Regions from separate parts of the Flavobacterium gelatinilyticum genome, predicted to be linked through region 1. Evidence: riboswitches for the same ligand, from Rfam matches in the RefSeq annotation. Region 1 holds a riboswitch; the other holds the start of a gene.
The links. A riboswitch is a leader RNA that binds a small molecule or an ion and turns the genes downstream of it on or off. The one in region 1 is predicted to bind cobalamin.
Positions count from the first base shown of each region.

Region 1 (5,998 bases):
TCCAAATTCGAATGCATCGGGAAAAAATATCAAACGAGGTGATTTGTTTACCGGAGTCGATGGAGTGCAGCTTACGGTTTCAAATTATCAGTCACTGTTAAATGCTGACAATTATACATTAAACATGGCGTCGTATGACGGAAGTAATTATAACGCTAATGGAGCATCAGTTTCATTACAGAAAACCAATTTAGATGAAAATCCTGTATTTCTTAACAAAGTAATTATTTCAGGAAGTCATAAAATTGGGTATTTAATGTACAACGGTTTTTATTCTAATTATGATGAACATCTAAATAATGTTTTCGCTTCGTTAAAAGGAGAGGGGATAACAGATCTTATTCTCGATTTGAGATATAACGGGGGAGGATCTGTAAATACTGCAGCGCGTTTGGCCAGTATGATTACAGGGCAGTTTGATGATAAGATTTTTGCCAAAGAAAAATGGAATCCAAAAATGACTCAGGCTTTTGAAAATGAAGATCCGGAGTTTTTAAATGTAAGATTTGTAAACAATGTAAAAGGAAGCGCAATTAACAGTCTGAAGCTGTCAAAGATCTATATCATTACCACAAGCGGTACGGCTTCGGCCAGTGAATTGGTAATTAACGGACTTGCTCCTTATATTTCGGTTGTACAGGTTGGAGAAACTACAATAGGTAAAAATGTGGGATCGGTAACTTTGTATGATTCGCAGAGTTTTCAAAAATCAAAGGTCAACCTGAATCATAAATATGCGATGCAGCCTTTAGTTTTTAAAACTGCCAATGCTGTAGATTTTGGCGAATATACAGACGGATTAAAACCAACTTACGAACAAGCCGAACAGATTACGAATTTAGGCGTTTTAGGAGAAAGATCTGAACCGCTGCTAAATCTGACTATTTCAAAAATTACGGGTGAAGCCGCTAAAAAAATAAAGAAAGATCCAAAAGCCGCTTTAGGAAATTTTACCGATTCTAAAGCGATGTTCGGAATTAAAAATCAAATGTATCTGGAGGAAGCTCCGGAAGGATTTTTAAAATCACTGTAATAAAAAAACGGCTTTCAGAGATGAAAGCCGTTTTCTTTTCCAAAAACTAATAAACTTAATTCTAAAAAGGAATTAATCGTTAAAATAAAAACCGTTTGGACCTACACCAACCGCTAACTCTTTTTGAATAGCTCCGGCTAAATTGTAGATATAGGCTTTACTGTCTTGTTTGAAATCACCGCCATCTGATATAAAAATACGATCGTTGTGAACAGCGAATCCGTATAAATAACCTGCCGGAGAAGTTAGAATTGCATCTGTTGAAGGCACATCTGCAGTTGTGTTCATTACATAAACTGAACTTTTTGCGGTATAGTAAATTTTACTTTGATAAATATCTAAAAGTCCTGCTCCGTCTAAACTTTCAGGGAATGTGATTTTAGAAACAGATTTGTCTGATAATTTTACTTTAACAAGCTCGCCTCTGCCTGTATAAGGTGCTCTTAAAATATACAAAGTTCCATTTTCTTCTTCCATAGAATCTGCAGAATACCCTACAGTTACAGGAGTTTCTAATGTTTTAGACGTAATATTTACTATCGACAATTTATCACTGCTGTTTGGCTCTGTTATGTATAATTTATCATCTTTTAATACGATTCTGTTTCCTGTCGTATTTAAATCAATTTTAGATTCTACAGTATTAGTCGCCAGATTGATGATGGCAACATAATCATCTGTATTTGCATTTGGGTTTGCTGTTGGATCGTCATAAACAGGATAAGTATTGGCATTAGTTACATAAGCTTTACCATCTTTTACTACTCCATATCTGGGATTAACCAGTCCGCTGTCAACCTTTGCGATTAGTTTAAAAGTATATCTGTTAACCACATTGATAACATTAGAACCGCCTGCAATAATATAAGCTTTATCTCCATCAAAGAATATGTTTTGAGCAAATTTTCCTAATGCATCACTTCCGTTTACTTTAGAATAAACGTCTTTTGTGAATGAGCTGAAATCATCATTCGAAAATGAAACAGTTCCTTGCCCCGTACTTCCTTCATTTAAAATAAAGAACCCTTCTTCGTAATCTCCTTTTGAAGGCGTTACGACTACATCATCATCATTGTTTTCTGTAGTATCATCATCACTTGAACAAGAGGCAAATAATGAAATACAAAGTGCTAGTAAGAGTAATTTACTAAGTTTCATAATTATTAAAATTTTAGAGTTAAATACATATTGAAATTACTTCCCGGCATAGGTCTGTCCTCATAACCTTCATAATCCTTATTAAAAAGATTGAGAACCTTAAAACCGAGTTTGAAAGAATCCAGAAATTTGAAATCGTAATCAATTCCCACATTCGAAACCGTGTAATCATTTATAATTTCATCAGGATTATTGTCTGCCCTTGTATATACAAAGCCATTGTGCAGGAACTGATAATAAGCCGTGATTTTGTTTCTGGAATACGATGCCGAAGCGGTGACTTTATTAAACGGAACAAAAAACAACTGCTTTTTAGTTTCGTAATCTTCAGATACAGTGTAAGCATAAGAGCCATTAAAAACCAAATGATTTTTTCCGAAAGAGGTATGCCAGTTTAGCAGAGTTTCGGCTCCGTAACTGTTTACTCTGTCCGTATTCTGAGGCGACCAAATACCGTTTCTTCCAGGTACCCACTGCAGCATATCTTTGAGTTTGATATAGTAAAAAGTTTGTGTAAGCGAAATATTTCTGAATGTAAAAACATTTCCTATTTCAGCCTGATATGAACTTTCAGGTTTTAAATCCGGATTGCCTCCCGGATTCCAGTATAAATCATTATAAGTTGGTATTCTGAAATTTCGCGAAACGTTTACTTTTAAATTGTATAATCTGCCAAACTGATATGCAGACCCAAGCGAGAATAAAACCGGTGAGTCATAATTGTCTGTAAACTCTTTTCTGATCCCGAATTCATTTTTCCAGTTGTTTCCAATGTCCTGTTTTACAAGTAAAGAAGCAGATGTGATTTCGCGGACGTGATCGCCAAAACTTGTTCCGTAACCTTTTGTTCTGTTGTAATCTACGATACCGTTTATTTGTGTTGATTTAAATAGTGTATATCCTAAATCTAATTTTGTAATTAAGTTTTCGGTTTTACCATAGCTGAAATAATCTTTTGTATTATCGGCAAAATACTGGTAGTTTTCGAAGATGTAAGCCGTTTTAAAATTGGTTTTGAATTTCCCGAAGTCACCGTCATATTCCAGTAAATTTCGGTTGAAACCGTTTACATATTTACTTTTTGTTTCACTTTCAGTAACAAGAGAAGTGTTACGGTCAGTATTTGAAATCTGACTATAAAGTTTAAGCGTATTTTTTGTATCAATTTTATAGCCTGCACTGGCGCTCATGGTCATAATTTCATATTCGCCATTTTGATTCCAGCGCTGTTCGCCTCTCCACGTATAACGGTTTAGATATTTATAATCATTTGTAGAACTGTTTCGGGAGAATCCAATTTGGGCACTCCATTTTTCATTAGCAATATTGGCTTTATAATTTATTCCAATAGTGTTAAAACTTCCGTATTCTAGTTTTAAATTATTCTCAAAACGATTAAAAAATGCCAAATCAGAATTTAAATGTACAGTTCCTCCAACAGCACCACTTCCGTAAATTACACTTCCTCCTCCGGCTTTTACACTTACAGAATTATAGTCAGCACCTGAAATGGTATTAAAGTCAGTACTTCCGTTCATCTGAGAATTAATATTGATACCGTTCCAGATTACAGCAGTCTGAGAAGAAGTTGTTCCTCTAAAAGAAACATTAGAAAGCATTCCTCTGCCATATTCTTTAAAATAAATGGAAGAATTATAATTTAATAAATTAGTAAGTAAAGGTTCATTTTTATTGATAACTGAATCATTCAATTGCAATACCGACTGTGAATTAGAATATTTTTTAAGATTAGTGTCAGAAACCAAAACTTCTTTCAGTTTGGTAATAGAATCGTTCTGCGCACAAATTACCTGGCACAACAATAGAAACAATAAAACAAAACGCATTCTTAAAGTCATAATTTCTACACTCTTTTTCCCGAGAGCTCGATATTTTGTTACAAAGGCAGGTCTCCTGGCTTGCGTTTTGTTGTTGACCTTCCCATTCGCTTGGGGGCGAGCAGTGGTGTTGCAGTTACAACAAACATTCTTTTAGAACTAAGCTTACAGTTGCGGGTACAGCTCAAGATTTTACTTGATTCCCTTTTAATGTGTTTAATAAAAACACAACCTTAATTTGCTGCAAAGATAAAGTTAAAAATATTGAATATTCAAAATTTGTTTCACTTTTCGCAACAATCTTTAAAACAACGAAAAAAATTAGAAGTTTATTTTAATAACTTGTCCGAAATTTACTTTATTTTCAAATGCATTTTTTAGCGGTAATGAAGTCTGATGACACAAAATACTTCTGATAATTCCGGCATGTGCAACAATAACAACAGGATATTTTGTTTTAAAAATTTTATCTTTTAAAAAGTCTCCGGTTCTTTCATGCAGCTGTAAAAAAGATTCACCGTTTGAAACGGGAATATTCACAAAATCTTCCATCCACGGATTAAGTTCTTCAGGCGGAATTTCGTTCCAGTTTTTCAATTCCCAGTCGCCAAAATTCATTTCCTTCAAACGTTCATCTTCTTCATATGAAATAGTGCTGATGTTTTCCCGGATATGCTTTGCCAGAATGACACAACGTTTTAGCGGACTGGTGAAAATATGGGCTTCAGATGGCAGTTCGGAAATAATTTTAGTAAATATTTCCTCAAATGGTTCTGCAATATTTACATCCGATTGTCCGTAGCAGATTCCTTGTTCGCAGATTGTTTCGGTGTGTCGGACTAGATAAATTTCCATATAAAAAGAATACTTAGGTAATACATAACTTCGCAAACCTGTTGTGTTGCTCCAAGACAGTCTCCGGTATAACCGTCAATCCATTTTTGGAAATACCCTGCCAGAAAGTATCGTGTCATAAAAACCGGAATTAAAGCTAAAAGGATTTTTAAGTCGAAATAAGAGAAAACGGTTAAAGGAATTAAACCAAACAGAAATGCCCCGAGAATTTCTTTCCAGGTATGTTTTTTTGCAATAGGTTTGCTTTTACTCGAAGCATCATCTCTTGAATATTCGTGCGTAAAAATTATGCTTATTGCTGCCAAACGGCTTAAAGAATGTCCAGAAACAAATAGAAGGTAAATTAGTATATAATCGTGATTTGCAAAAAGCGCAATACTTTCTGAAAGTAATTTAAATTTAAGAAGAAAAAGCAAGACCAATCCAATGGCTCCGTAAGCGCCAATTGCACTGTCTTTCATGATTTTCAGAATCTTTTCTTTTGTCCATCCGCCTCCAAATCCGTCGCATACATCAGCAAAACCGTCTTCATGAAAAGCTCCTGTGGTTAAAACAGAACTCACAATAGCAAAAATAACAGCAGTTTCTGTTGAAAGAAAAAATGAAAAAAGATAAAAAGCAAGAAATGAAATAGTCCCGACAATCCATCCAATAAAAGGAAAATATCTCGTTGCTTTGTTTAGATAATCAGGATCATGAGTAATGTTCTTTGGACATGGAATTCTGGTGTAGAACATCAAACAGGTAAAAAATATATGGAGTTGTTTTTTCATCAAAAAAATAAGGGTTTTTAAATTGTACACTGAAAACTGGAACTGAACGCTATTTCTTACTAACTCCTGCGCTTTCAAAACTGGCCATTTCATTCAAAAAAGCTTCAGCCGATTTTAAAATCGGAAAAGCAACCGCGCAGCCCGTGCCTTCGCCCAGGCGCAGATTAAGATTTAAAACAGGTTTTGCTTCAAGATAATTCAATAAATTTAAATGCGCTTTTTCGGCAGAACAATGACAGAAAACAGCATTTTTCATGATGTTCGGATTTATTTTATAAGCAATTAAAAAAGCCGCAGTACAGATAAAACCATCAATTAAAATGAGCATTTTATTTTCGAAA
Region 1 covers NZ_CP114287.1:4,456,079-4,462,076, forward strand. Annotated here, with positions in the region: gene OZP11_RS19160 (GFO_1087 family putative carboxy terminal peptidase) at 1-1,033, shown strand, start outside; gene OZP11_RS19165 (YncE family protein) at 1,106-2,191, opposite strand; gene OZP11_RS19170 (TonB-dependent receptor plug domain-containing protein) at 2,197-4,050, opposite strand; cobalamin riboswitch at 4,079-4,280, opposite strand; gene OZP11_RS19175 (histidine phosphatase family protein) at 4,351-4,884, opposite strand; gene OZP11_RS19180 (adenosylcobinamide-GDP ribazoletransferase) at 4,869-5,657, opposite strand; gene cobT (nicotinate-nucleotide--dimethylbenzimidazole phosphoribosyltransferase) at 5,707-5,998, opposite strand, start outside.

Region 2 (5,998 bases), 1.4 Mb from region 1:
GTTGTTTTGCTGGACATGAATTACCGTATAGGTTTTGAAGACGGCAGGGAAGGTTTGTATCTGCTGAAGGAAATCAAAACACTTTCGCCTAAAACGGTTGTGATTTTAATGACGGCTTTTGGAAAAGTAGAAACAGCGGTTGAAGGTTTAAAATCAGGCGCTTTTGATTATATTTTGAAACCCTGGGAAAACACAAAACTTCTCGAATCTGTAAAGCAGGCAGTAGATAAAAGCCGTAAGGAACAAAAAAAGAATACGGAAACAGTGATTAAAGACGAGTTTTTTATTGGCAGTTCCGAAATCATAAAAAAAGCGTATTCGCTGGCCGATAAAGTAGCCAAAACCGATGCCAATGTGCTGATTTTGGGCGAAAACGGAACCGGGAAATTTGTTCTGGCACATCATATTTACGCACAATCCGAAAGAAAAAACCAGCCTTTTGTTGCGGTCGATTTAGGTTCTCTAAATTCGAATATTTTCGAAAGTGAATTGTTTGGTTATGCAAAAGGCGCTTTTACCGATGCGAAAAACGATACACCCGGACGTTTTGAAATGGCGCAGAACGGGACTATTTTTCTGGACGAAATTGGCAACGTACCGCTTCACCTTCAGTCTAAATTGCTGCAGGTTATCCAGACCAAAACCGTAACCCGTTTGGGCGAAACCAAAGCCAGACCATTGAACGTACGAATTATTACGGCAACCAACCTGAACCTTAAACTCGAAGCAGCCGATAAAAATTTCAGGGAAGATTTGTATTACCGAATCAATACCATGGAAATCGTACTGCCGCCATTAAGGGAACGAATGGAAGATAAAATGCCGTTAGCTGAATATTTGCTGGATAAAATGATCGAAAAGTACGGCAGGGACGAAATCAAATTTGATAAAAAAGTACCCGAACAAATCGAGAAACATGCCTGGAACGGAAACATCCGCGAAATGGAAAATAAGATCGAACGGGCCGTTATTCTTTGTGAAAACAATACCATTACAGTTTCTGATTTAGATCTGGACATTATAACACCTTATGAAGAAAATCAAGATGACATCCAGCTTTCATCTGTCGAAAAAGCGGCGGTTGAAAAAGCACTTCTAAAAAACAACAACAATATCAGTAAAACAGCCGAAGATCTTGGGCTTTCAAGAGGTTCTTTGTATAGACGCCTTGAGAAATATAATATCAATGTAAATTAAGATGTTTAAAACGTTACAAACCTACAAACTGTTGTTTCTGCGATTGTTATTCATCGTGGGCGCTATTGAACTTTCGATTTATTTCTTTAAAATCAATTTGTTATTTACAGGAATATTTGGCTGCTGCATGGTTTTTCTGCTCATTCGCGAAATGTATTTTTATGTCCGCAATTTTGTGCTCATTTACGATAAAACGATTGCTTCGATATTACAGAATGATTTTAGTTCCGATTTTTCAAAACACAAATTCAATAAAGACTGCAATGATTTGTTTGTACTGTATGAAACGCTCAAAAACAAGGATAACGAACAGGTTTCTAAAGACATTATTTACCGCTCAATTTTAAACAATATCGAAACAGGCGTTGTTATTCTGCAAAAACAGGAAACCGACTGGAATATCTTTTTAATGAATGAATATTTTTCGGATCATTTTAATGTTCCGAAGGTTTCAAAATGGAAATATCTTAAAAACCAGCTGCCGTCTTTGTGTGAGATTATCGAAAAAGATAATTTTAATGAAATCAAAACAGCAATTGAAATCAGTATCAACGAACAAAACAGGCAGACTTTTGTTCTGCAGGCTTCAAGAACCGAAATTTTCGGGAAAGAATATTTCATTATTTTATTGGATTCGATTCAAAATGTGGTAGAGAAAAAAGAAAAAGATGCCTGGATTAATCTGATGAAAGTCATTTCGCATGAACTACTCAATTCGATTACACCCATTCGTTCCATCTGCCAGAATCTGCAGGATTTGGTAGAACAGGATTCACTTTCGGCGGAAGATCTGGAAGATATTAAAAACAGCGTTGGAACCATGCTGAGACGAAGCGACCATCTGCAAAAATTTGTTGAAGGTTATCGCAAACTGGCTATGCTGCCTTCGCCTAAAAAAGAAAAAACAGAATTACAGGATTTGGTTTCAAACTGCCTTCAAGTCATGAATCCGCTCCTGCGAAAAGCAAATATTGAAGTTGTAAATGCCATATCAAATAAACTCTGGATTCAGGCAGATTCACAGCAGGCTGAGCAGGTTTTAATAAATCTACTCACAAACTCGATTAATGCGCTTGAAAACACAAACGAAAAACAAATTATAATTTCGGCGGAAGCCAGAGAAAACCGTACTTTCATTAAAATAAAAGATAACGGAAAAGGTATCGAAAAAGAAATCGAAGACAAGATTTTCCTTCCTTTTTTCACAACAAGAAACGAAGGCGCGGGGATAGGACTCACTTTGTCTAAAAACATTATCGAAGCGCACGGCGGTTATATTTCGCATAAAAATGAAAGCGGAAAAACGGTTTTTGAGATTTGTTTTATTGAAATGTAATTTTTTGTTTTCTTCTTTTGTAAAGCCTTGTAAACCCGTACAAGCTGCTTTAGCCTCATTATTAAATTTCCAAAAAAACAAGTTTTATCTTGCAGACGAGATATATGCGTTATATCTTTACCCTTGATTTTGGTCTGTTTTTTCTTCAGAAAAAATAGTTAAAAGGGAATCAGGTGTAAATCCTGAACAGACCCGCTACTGTAAGTTCTATCCAAAGTCTTTAAACAGTACTAATGCCATTGTGCGCCGTGGCGCATGAGAAGGCCGTTTAAAGATGGAACAAGTCAGGAGACTTGCCACGATCACATAGTTTAAAACTTTCGTGGTATGAAGTTGATGACAAGATTATAACCTGCCGGATTCTGGCGGGCTTACTTCTATGTTTTTGTAAAAACTGCATTCACTGAAAGTTATTTAATAATTAGTGATGTAAAGTTTTGAAGAAAACCCTTTTAGCTGTTTGTATCGTATTTATTCCTTTTTTACTTCATTCGCAGGCAGTAACAGATAGTTCGCGTGTTTTAAAAGAAGTTATTCTAAAAGGGAAACCGTATCAGGAAGTAATTCCGGTGCAAAGCCTTTCGGGCGTTCTGCTCGAAAATCTGGCAAGTCATAATGTGGCCGATGCGCTGCGTTATTTTGCCGGAACTCAAATCAAAGATTACGGTGGCTTGGGCGGACTCAAAACGGTGGACGTTCGGAATATGGGAACGCATCATGTGGGTGTTTTTTACGATGGAATCCAATTGGGAAACGCCCAGAACGGAGTAACCGATTTAGGAAAATATTCTCTTGACGATATGGAAGCGCTTACGATGTACAACGGTCAAAAGAGCGAAATTTTTCAATCTGCTAAGGATTTTGCTTCCGCTTCGGCTATTTATATGAGAACCAAACGTCCGGTTTTCATCGGAACAAAAAAATCAAACTTACGGGTTCGTTACAAAACCATGTCGATTGATTATCATGATCCTTCTTTTAGATGGGAACAAAAACTGAGCGACAAAGTCAGTATGAGTGTCAGCTCAGAATACATAAAATCAAACGGAGAATATAAATTTAGGTACAAGCGAAAAAATCAGGACGGTACCACTGCTTATGATACCACGGCAACCAGATGGAACAGCGATATTGAAGCCCTTCGCTTTGAGTCCGGCGTATACGGAAAAATAAACAAAGGAACCTGGGACGCCAAAGTGTATTATTATGATTCCGAAAGAGGAGCGCCGGGAGCTATTGTTGAGAATAAATTCCGTGACGGGTTTCGACAGTTTGATAAGAATTTCTTTGGTCAGGCCTATTTGACAAAAGATGTTTCAGACAAATATAAATTTCAGGTAAAAGGAAAATTCGCCTACGATTACACGCATTATATCGCCAGAGATACGACCAGTATTTTAGGCGAAACAGTAACCGAAGGAGCACAGTCTGATGACAGTTATTACCAGCAGGAAGTCTATTTTTCTGCCGTAAATATGTACAGCATTTTACCAGCCTGGGATGTCTCGTTGTCAACCGATTTTCAATACAATAAACTAAATGCCTCAAGAAGAGGAATTCAGACGCAGTTTTCTTTTCCGCAGCGTTATACGGCTTTGGTTTCTCTGGCAAGTTCGTACCGGTATGAAGGTTTTAAAGTTCTCGGAAACCTTCTCGCAACCCGCGTAATCGAAGAGGTAAAATACAATGCCAAAGCACCCAATAAAACCGAATTTACTCCTGCTTTATTCCTTGGCTATACGCCCTTTAAAAAATACGATTTCAACTTAAGGGCTTTTGCCAAACGTATTTTCAGAATGCCCACTTTCAACGATTTGTATTATACAATGGTTGGTTCAAGCACTTTGAGACCCGAATATATGAACCAGTACGATGTAGGTTTTACTTATAATATTCCAACAGGGAAATATTTTCTGGACAAATTTTCTATTCAGGCTGATGCCTATTATACCAACACCAAAGACAAAATTGTCGCGGCGCCAACGGGGAATTTATTCCGCTGGATGATGACCAATATGGGACAGGTAAAAGGAAAAGGAATCGAAACAGTTGTGAATATGGGAACGCATATCGACAAAGTAAATCTTTCTGCTAACCTGACGTATACTTATTCTGAAAGCCGTGATTTTACAAAATTTGTTGGTTTAGAATTGTCTTCATACGGTGATCAGATTCCGTATACACCCTGGCACAGCGGTTCGGGAATTTTAAATGCCGGTTACGAATCGTGGAATTTCAATTACAGTTTTATCTATGTGGGGAAACGCTATAACGGAAACGTTAACAATATCAAGGTAAACGAAGTACAGCCGTGGTATACGCATGATCTGGCGGTGCAGAAATCGTTTGCCTTCAGCAAATTCAAACTCAACGGAACGATCGAAGTAAACAACGCTTTTAATCAGAACTACGAGGTTATTTACAATTATCCAATGCCAGGCAGAACTTTCAAATTTATAATCAGTATCGAGTTATGAAAAGGAATATTATAAAAATAGTTTTTGGTTTTGCTGTTGCAGTTTCTTTCGTTTCATGCCGGGAAGACGAGATGGTTTTTCTTTCTTCGGATGTAAATGTGGCCGCGCCGAGAAGTGACGGAAATATTGAAGGTTTTTACCTTTTGAACGAAGGCAATATGGGCATGAACCGCGCCAGTATAGACGTTTTTAGTTATCGGACAGGAAATTACACCTCCGATGTGTACTCAGAACGTAACCCGAATGTGGTAAAAGAACTGGGCGATGTGGGCAATGACATTCAGATTTACGGAAACAAAGTCTACGCAGTAATTAATGTTTCGAATAAAGTAGAAGTGCTCGAAAAATGGACGGCAAAGCGCATTAAAAAAATTGATATTCCAAACTGCCGCTACGTAGCTTTTTATAAAGACAAAGCTTATGTGAGTTCGTATGCCGGACCGGTAGCGATTGATCCGAATGCTGAAATTGGTTTTGTTGCCGAAATTGATACGACTTCATTAGAAATAAAAAGAAAAGTAACCGTTGGGTATCAGCCGGAACAAATGGTTGTGCATAACGGAAAGCTCTACGTTGCAAATTCCGGAGGTTATCGCGTTCCAAATTACGACAGGACAATTTCGGTTATTGATTTGGAAACGTTTACAGAAATTAAAAAGATAGACGTGGGCATCAATCTGTACAGCATGGAGATTGACAGCCGCGGTGATATTTATGTGAGTTCCAGAGGTGATTATTACAATACACCTTCGAACCTGTTTGTAATTGACACGAAAACCGACGAGAAAAAAATGCAGCTCGATCTTCCGGTTCTGGGAATGTGTCTGGTTGATGATCTGCTCTATTATTACAGTGTTTCATGGAGTTACATAACCAACAAAAATGAAATTACTTACGGAATTCTGGATACACGAACGAAGAAAATAATCAGCGATAAAATCATTACAGACGGCACCGATAAAAAAATCATGATTCCGTACGGCCTTCA
Region 2 covers NZ_CP114287.1:5,811,438-5,817,435, forward strand. Annotated here, with positions in the region: gene OZP11_RS24795 (sigma-54-dependent transcriptional regulator) at 1-1,197, shown strand, start outside; gene OZP11_RS24800 (sensor histidine kinase) at 1,199-2,533, shown strand; cobalamin riboswitch at 2,647-2,848, shown strand; gene OZP11_RS24805 (TonB-dependent receptor) at 2,971-5,010, shown strand; gene OZP11_RS24810 (YncE family protein) at 5,007-5,998, shown strand, end outside.
Region 2: it holds a riboswitch for cobalamin, as region 1 does, so the genes downstream of both, OZP11_RS24805 (TonB-dependent receptor) here and OZP11_RS19170 (TonB-dependent receptor plug domain-containing protein) in region 1, are expected to answer to the same signal.